2 regions of the Bradyrhizobium cedriense genome follow, and region 1 is predicted to be linked to the other one. Evidence: riboswitches for the same ligand, from Rfam matches in the RefSeq annotation. Region 1 holds a riboswitch; the other holds the start of a gene.
What was found. Region 1 has a riboswitch for S-adenosylmethionine ahead of ACYCVF_RS19385 (O-succinylhomoserine sulfhydrylase). Riboswitches for the same ligand answer to the same signal wherever they lie in the genome.
Positions count from the first base shown of each region.

Region 2: it holds a riboswitch for S-adenosylmethionine, as region 1 does, so the genes downstream of both, metX (homoserine O-acetyltransferase MetX) here and ACYCVF_RS19385 (O-succinylhomoserine sulfhydrylase) in region 1, are expected to answer to the same signal.

Region 1 is NZ_JBTSWB010000004.1:588,661-592,879, reverse strand. Features, by position in the region: gene ACYCVF_RS19395 (PAS domain-containing protein) at 42-455, opposite strand; gene ACYCVF_RS19390 (2'-deoxycytidine 5'-triphosphate deaminase) at 645-1,790, opposite strand; SAM riboswitch at 1,863-1,942, shown strand; gene ACYCVF_RS19385 (O-succinylhomoserine sulfhydrylase) at 2,018-3,205, shown strand; gene ACYCVF_RS19380 (SGNH/GDSL hydrolase family protein) at 3,271-4,219, opposite strand, start outside.
Region 2 is NZ_JBTSWB010000005.1:276,728-280,946, forward strand. Features, by position in the region: gene metW (methionine biosynthesis protein MetW) at 1-306, opposite strand, end outside; gene metX (homoserine O-acetyltransferase MetX) at 308-1,504, opposite strand; SAM riboswitch at 1,590-1,669, opposite strand; gene ACYCVF_RS22535 (chorismate mutase) at 1,890-2,738, shown strand; gene hisC (histidinol-phosphate transaminase) at 2,772-3,869, shown strand; gene ACYCVF_RS22545 (prephenate/arogenate dehydrogenase family protein) at 3,866-4,219, shown strand, end outside.

The sequences.
Region 1 (4,219 bases):
CGCGTGCAGGACGCCCTGCACGGCAGCCCGTCAATTCCGCATCACGAACTTTGCGCAGCCTTGGCGGCGCGCTCGCGTTCGACGCGTTCGGTGACGTCGCGCGCCATCGCAACTGATCCCTGCACGCGACCTTCGGCGTCGCGCACGAGCGCGAAGGTCATCTCGATGTAGAGCTTGCGCCCGCTCTGGTGCAGCGCGCGAGTCAGAGTCGGTCGTCCCGCCAACTTCATTACGCCGCTGGCGAGAGCGGCCTCGAAACCCTTCCAGTGCGCCGCGCGCAGATGTTCGGGGATGATCAGGTCGAGGTTCTGTCCGAGCGCTTCGTCCGCCGGGAAACCGAACAGCGTGGTCGATGCGCGATTCCAGCGGATGATCGTGCCGGAGCGATCGGAATAGATCAGCGCGTCCGCGACGTCTTCGATGATGTTTGCGTCGAGATCGGATGGATTGCTCATCTCGTCACCTCGCATGTAGCCCTGGTTTTGCGTCGCGTCCTGACGCACATTCGGAGTCATCACCCGCGTTGTGCGCACTTGCGCGCCGGGGCGGGCGATCCAGTGTTCCGAGGCGTCAGTGAACAAATCGAGAGGCTGCGGCGTACTGGATGCCCGGTCAAGCCGGGGGCATGACAGTAGAGCGTGGAGCTACACCCGAAAATGCTTCGATAGTTTGAGGCCCTGCGCCTGATAGTTGGAACCGATGCGCTGCCCGTACATCGCGTCGGGCCGGGCCAGCATCTTCTCATAGACGAGGCGACCGACGATCTGGCCGTGCTCGAGGATGAACGGAACCTCTCGCGAGCGCACCTCCAGCACGGCGCGCGCGCCCTGCCCGCCGGCGCCGGCATAGCCGAAGCCGGGATCGAAGAAGCCGGCGTAATGCACGCGGAACTCGCCGACCAGCGGATCGAACGGCACCATCTCCGCGGCGTAATCGGGCGGCACCTGCACCGCTTCTTTCGAGGCGAGGATGTAGAATTCGCCGGGGTCGAGGATCAGGCTGCCGTCGGGGCGGGCCGACATCGGCTCCCAGAAGTCTTCGACCGCATAGCCGGAACGGCGATCGACGTCGACGACGCCAGTGTGGCGCTTGGCGCGATAGCCGACGAAGCCGCTCGCCTTCTCGCCCGACAGATCCACCGATACAGCGACGCCGCCCGAGAGATCAGCATCGTCGATGTCGACGAGGCGCTCGGCTGCATGCAAGCCGTCAAGTTCGTCGGCATTGAGGATGGCGTCACCAGTGCGGAAGCGCACCTGCGACAGGCGCGAGCCCTCGCGCACCAGCACCGGAAAGGTCTTCGGGCTGATCTCGGCATAGAGCGGACCGTGATAGCCGGCGCCGATCATGTCGAACCGGCGGGTGCCGTCGGCAATCACGCGGGTGAAGACGTCGAGCCGGCCGGTGGAGCTCTTGGGGTTCGCGGCCGCGACGATCTCCGGCGGCAGCGCCAGGCTTTCCAGCAGCGGCACGATGTAGACGCAGTTGGTCTCCAGCACCGCGCCGTCGGCAAGGCTGAACTCGTGCAGCTTCAACTCGTCGATGCGCTCGGCCACGGTGGCACCGGGGCCGGGCAGGAAGCTCGCACGGACGCGATAGGCGATATCGCCGAGGCGCAGATCGAGGCTTGCCGGCTGGATCTGGCTTTCGACGAAGTCGTATGCGGGCAGAATAAGCCCCGCCTCCGCCATCGCCGCGATCATGCGGTCAGGCAGGATACCATTGGCGTCGGCAGCGACCGTGAACGTCAAACGGCGGTCCTCATCAAGGGGGCAAACGCATACCGACATACGGGAAATACTAGCCTTTTACGGCTATCCGATGGACGCCTTGACGGAAAGGGCATAGCGGAATATGAGCATCACTTATCCCGTGGTGATTTGAGCCGGCCGGCTTGCAGCCACGTTAAATAAGTCGCTAAACAGGCCGGGGACCTCTGTGATCCCGGCCCGTGGAGATTTCCAGGCCGGTTTTTTTGTGACCGTTTTTCGCGTCGACGGTCATGTCGGAGGTACCTATGTCGAAGTCGACCGCCAACTATCGCCCCGAAACCCGCCTGGTCCATTCCGGGACGCTGCGCTCGCAATATGGCGAGACCTCGGAGGCGCTGTTCCTGACCCAGGGCTATGTCTACAACAGCGCCGAGGAGTGCGAGGCGCGGTTCAAGGGCGAGGACCCCGGCTTCATCTATTCGCGCTACTCCAACCCGACCATCGCGATGTTCGAGCGCCGCATGATCGAGCTCGAAGGTGCCGAAGCCGCCCGTTCGGCGGCGACCGGCATGGCTGCGGTGACGACCGCGATCCTGGCGCCGCTGAAGGCCGGCGATCACGTGGTGGCGTCGCGGGCGCTGTTCGGCTCGTGCCTCTACGTCATCCAGGATCTGTTGCCGCGCTACGGCATCGAGACCACGCTGGTCGACGGGCTCGATCTCGACCAGTGGCAGCGGGCGTTGCGGCCGAACACCAAGACGTTCTTCCTGGAGAGCCCGACCAACCCGACGTTGGACGTGCTGGACATCCCCGGCATCGCCGAGATCGCGCACAAGGGCGGCGCCCGGCTCATCGTCGACAACGTGTTCGCAACCCCGATCTGGCAGAGCCCGCTCGCGTTAGGGGCCGACGTCGTCGTGTATTCCGCGACCAAGCATATCGACGGCCAGGGCCGGTGCCTGGGCGGCATCATCCTGTCGTCGGAAGCCTTCATCGCCGAGCACATCCACAATTTCATGCGCCAGACCGGGCCGTCGATCTCGCCGTTCAACGCCTGGGTCCTGCTCAAGGGCCTGGAGACGCTCGGCGTGCGCGTGCGCGCGCAGACCGATACTGCAGCGCGCATTGCCGAGGTGCTGGCGAGCCATCCGAAGATCTCGCGGCTGGTCTATCCCGGCCGTGCCGACCATCCGCAGGCAGCTCTGGTGAAGAAGCAGATGCGCGGCGGCTCGACGCTGGTCGGCTTCGAGGTCAAGGGCGGCAAGGCGGCCGCGTTCCGCGCGCTCAACGAATTGAAGCTGGCGAAGATCTCGAACAATCTCGGCGACGCCAAGAGCCTCGTCACGCATCCTGCCACCACGACGCATCAGCGCCTCAAGCCGGAGGACCGCGCCGCGCTCGGCATCAGCGAAGGGTTCATTCGCTTCTCCACCGGGCTCGAGCACCCTGACGACCTGATCGAAGATCTGACGGCAGCGCTGGAGAAGGTGTAAGGGCGAATGGCGAGTAGCGAGTAGCAATCCCTATTCGCTATTCGCCATTCCCCATTCGCTTCCAATCACATCGGCCGGTACGTCCGAACGTCCGCGGGCACGTTCACCCCGAGCTTGATCTGGCCGACGGAACGGATGATGTCGTCACCCAATAGCTGGGCGAAGCAGGCATAGCCCCAATCGTTCATGTGCAGGCCGTCGGCGATCACGAAGCCTTCGACCGGAATGGCCTGCTTCTCGTGCCAGTCGCGCATCACCTCGAAGCGCGGGAAGATTCCGACGTGACGGAGCTCGGCGACACTGCCGAGCAGCTTCACCATTTTGCCGGCGCTCTCGGCGCGCTGATTGACGGCCGGCGAATATTGCGGATCCACCAGCACGATGTCGGCGCCCCCGGCAGCCTGAATGCGGCTGATGCCTTCCTCGACCAGCTTGGCGGTTTCACCGGGATCGAGATTTCGCAACACGGCGTTGGTGCCGACCTGCCAGATCACGAGGTCCGGATGCATGTCGATCACCTGCGTCTGGAGGCGCTTCATCATCTCGGGAGCGTCCTCGCCGCCGACGCCGGCATTGATGACGCTGATGTCGGAGGTCGGATAGTGCCGGCGCAGCTGCGCGGCGAGACGATTTGGGTAGTTGAACTCCGGCGAGCTCGCGCCGAACCCTTGAGTAGACGAGGAGCCGAACGCGACGATGACGACGGGCTGGCCGGCGACGAGCTTGCCAGCAACATGCGGCAGCGAGCCCATCGCCTTCGAACCGCCCTTCGGCGGCAGGCAGGGCACACGGTTGAAGATGTCGCCGGCAGACTTGGCGGCCTGCTTCACCTTGTCGATGGCGCGTGCCGTGATGCCGCGTTGCTCGGGCGACGTCGCAGCGACTGTGGTCTGGGAGGGCGAAGCGGAGGCGGGATCAGCCGACTGCGCGGGGGCGGGCGTCACCTGTGCGGCTGGCGTCTGGGCATGCGACTGCGAGGCCGGCGTCAGCAACAACAGCGCTGCGGCTGCAGGC
Region 2 (4,219 bases), on a different contig from region 1:
CTGCGACAGGATCACGTAGTCGAAGGCGTCGTCGGGATAGTTGACGAGGTCGGTATCGGCATCGCCCTGCACCACCGCGAGGCCCTTGGCAACACAGCGGTTGACGCCCTCGCGCGACAGTTCGATGCCGCGGCCGTCGATGCCGCGGGTCTCCAGCAGCTGAAGCAGATCGCCCTCGCCGCAGCCGACATCGAGCACCTTCGAGCCCGGCTTCACCATCTCGGCCACCAGCCGATGATCGGCGCGATAGTCACCGGACTGCCGGCCCGCAACGCCGTCCAGCGGCAATACTTCCTGCACGGACATCTCAGCTACCCTTCAATCCGCGCGCCTTGCCTGCCGATTGCAGGAAGGCGCGGGAAATGTCGAAGAACTCGGGCACGTCGAGCAGGAACGCGTCGTGGCCGCGATCTGTCTCGATCTCGGCAAACGACACCCGCGCGCTCGACGCATTCAGCGCGTGCACCAGCGCGCGCGATTCCGACGTCGGAAACAGCCAGTCGCTGGTGAAGGAGACCACGCAGAAGCGGGTCTGGATTCCCGCAAAGGCCTTCGCCAGCACGCCGCCATGATCGGCGGCGATGTCGAAATAGTCCATCGCGCGCGTCAGATAGAGATAGGAGTTGGCATCGAAGCGTTCCACGAAGGACGAGCCCTGGTAACGAAGATAGCTTTCGACCTGGAAGTCGGCATCGAACGAGAAGGTCGGCAGCTCGCGGTCCTGCATGCGGCGGCCGAACTTGCGATGCAGCGCGGCGTCCGAGAGATAGGTGATATGCGCCGCCATCCGGGCCACCGCGAGCCCGCGATGCGGATGGATGCCGCGGTCCGCATAGCCGCCATTGTGCCAGTCGGGATCGGCCATCACGGCCTGGCGGCCGAGCTCGTGGAAGGCGATGTTCTGCGCCGAGTGCCGCGTCGCGCAGGCAATCGCCAGCGCGGAGAACACGCGGGCAGGATAGGCCGCGGTCCATTGCAGCACCTGCATGCCGCCCATCGAGCCGCCGACGACGGCGAACAGCGTGTCGATGCCGAGCCGGTCGATCAGCATCGCCTGCGCGCGCACCATGTCGGGGATGGTGATGACAGGGAAATCCAGGCCCCAGACCTTGCCGGTGGCCGGATTGACCGAGGCCGGGCCGGTCGAGCCCATGCAGCCGCCGATCACGTTGGAGCAGATGATGAAGTAGTGCTTGGGATCGATGGGCCGGCCGGGGCCGACCAGCGTTTCCCACCAGCCGGGCTTGCCGGTGACGGGATGCACGTTGGCGACATGCTGGTCGCCAGTCAGCGCATGGCAGATCAGAATGGCGTTGGAGCGGTCGGCGTTGAGCTCGCCATAGGTCTGGTAGGCGATCTGGAACGGGGTGAGATCGACGCCGCAATCGAGCCGCAGCGGCTGCTCTGCGCCGAAATGCGCGACCTGCGAGCTCGGGTGATCCACCTCGTGCGACCGTTCGTCGGAGCTGATCGCAGGACTGGGCACGGACTTGACGCCAACCATCATCGACCTCGTTTGCGACTGCCGTCAGACAGCCGCTGGAATCAGGCCATGAAAAACCCGGCCTGAACGATAGGTTCGGCCGGGATCGGAAGCGTCCCCGGCCTGTTTAGCGAGTTTTTTAACGTGGCTGCAAGCCGGCCGGCTCAAATGACCACGGAACAGGCAAACGCTACCGTCTTGGGTGGTTTTCGTCAAGTCGCGGTCCGGGTCAGTCAAATTCGTCTCTGTCTCATCGGCAAAACAGACCGTCATTTCTCTTTGCTTTCGCCGCCCCGACTGCCTAATCAGGACATTGATCGCAACGGTGGCGGCCTTACGAAGTGTCTTGCCGACCCGCATTGAACGCCCCTCAACGGCCCAAGTTCTTCAACAGTCCAAGTCAGACATGACCCAACGTCCGCCCGCGCCACCATCGCTCCAGGAACTGCGCAAGGAGATCGACGCGATCGACGAGAGCATGCATCGCCTCCTGATGCAGCGCGGCGACATCATCGACCGCTTGATCCAGGTGAAGCAGACGCAAGAGGTCGGCTCGGCGTTCCGCCCGGCGCGCGAGGCCGACATGATGCGCCACCTCGTGCAGCGCCATCGCGGCATCCTGCCGCTCGATACGGTCGAGAGCATCTGGCGCGTCATCATCTCGACCTTCACCTATGTCCAGGCGCCGTTCTCCGTGCATGCCGACATCTCGGTCAGCGAGTCGGCGATGCGCGACTCCGCGCGCTTTCATTTCGGCTTCACCGTGCCCTACGTCGCACATTTCAGCGCGCAGGCCGCGGTCGAGGCGGTGGCGAAATCCAAGGGCGACCTGGCGCTGGTCTCGGCAACATCCAGCCGGACGCCGTGGTGGCTGTCGCTCGAGGCCGCTGGCGCGCCAAAGATCATCGCGCGGATGCCTTTCGTCGAACGCGCCGATCATCCTGCGGCGATGCCGGTGTTCGCGGTCTCGCGTGTCCCCGACAGTGCTCTGGTGACGGAAATCGAGACCTTCAGCGTACGGGTGTCGGGGTGGAACGCCGAGGTCGCGCGCGCCCTGTCGCCGCTCGCGGAGATCGTGGCGGTGCCCGACACCGCCTTCGACGGCGCGGCGTTGCTGATCTCGGTGACCAGCGCGACCACCATCGACAAAATCAGGGCTGCCCTGATCGAGGCGGGGGCCTCGGTGCGCTCCACGGCCCTCGTCGGGAGCCACGCAACGCGCTATACGGTGCCCCCGACCGGGGCAAAATCGTAAATCGCGAGCAGCCCCGCCTATCCGGAGTCCAAGATGTCCCGTCCCGTGCCGAATCCCGGCATTCTCGATATTGCGCCCTACACCCCCGGCAAGAGTCCGGTGCCGGAGCCGGGCCGCAAGGTGTTCAAGCTCTCGGCCAACGAGACGCCGTTCGGACCCTCGCCCAAAGCGATCGAGGCGTTCAAGCGCGTGGCGGATCATCTGGAGGACTATCCGGAAGGCACCTCGCGTGTGCTGCGCGAGGCGATCGGCCGCTCTTTCGGACTCGATCCCAACCGCATCATCTGCGGCGCCGGCTCGGACGAGATCCTCAATCTGCTCGCCCACACCTATCTCAGCCACGGCGACGAGGCGATCTCCACCACGCACGGTTTCCTGGTCTACCCGATCGCGACGATGGCTGTCGGCGCCAAGAACGTCGTCGCGGCCGAGAAGAACCTCACCTGCGACGTCGATGCCATCCTCAAGGCAGTGACGCCGAAGACGAAGCTGGTCTGGCTCGCCAACCCCAACAACCCGACCGGCACTTACATCCCGTTCGACGAGGTCAAGCGGCTGCGCGCCGGCCTGCCCTTGCACGTGTTGCTGGTGCTCGACGCCGCCTATTCCGACTACGTCTCGCGCAACGACTACGAGATGGGGATCGAGCTCGTCGCCACCACCGAGAACACGGTGGTGACGCACACCTTCTCCAAGATCCACGGCCTGGCTGCGCTGCGCATCGGCTGGATGTTCGGCCCCGAACACATCATCGACGCCGTCAACCGCATCCGCGGTCCCTTCAACGTGTCGACGCCGGCGATGTATGCCGCGGTCGCCGCGATCGAGGACACCGCACACCAGGCAATGTCGAAGCAGTTTACCGAGACCTGGCGCAACTGGCTCACCGAGGAGATCGGCAAGCTCGGACTGAAGGTGACGCCGAGCGTCGCCAATTTCGTGCTGATCCACTTCCCGGCCGACAAGGGCAAAACCGCTGACGACGCCGACGCCTTCCTGACCAGGCGAGGCCTCGTGCTGCGCGGCTTGAAGAACTACGGCCTGCCGCATGCGCTGCGCATGACGATCGGCACCGAGGAGGCCAACCGTCTCGTGGTCGAGGGCTTGCGCGACTTCATGGCCGGCAAATGAGGTCGCAGGGGCATTTCGAGCGCGTCGCGCTGATCGGCTTCGGCCTGATCGGCGGCTCGATCGCGCGCGCTGCGAAGCTCCAGGGCCTGGCGGGCGAGATCGTCACCACCGCGCGATCGGAGAAGACACGCGCGCGCGTCGCCGAGCTCGGCATCGTCGATGAGGTCGTCGCAACCAATGCGGAGGCCGTGAAGGATGCCGATCTCGTCATCCTATGCATTCCGGTCGGCGCCTGCGGACCCGTGGCTCAGGAGATCGCCGCGCATCTGAAACCGGGCGCGATCGTCTCCGACGTGGGCTCGGTCAAGGGCGCGATAGTCAGGGACATGGCCCCGCATCTGCCGAACGGC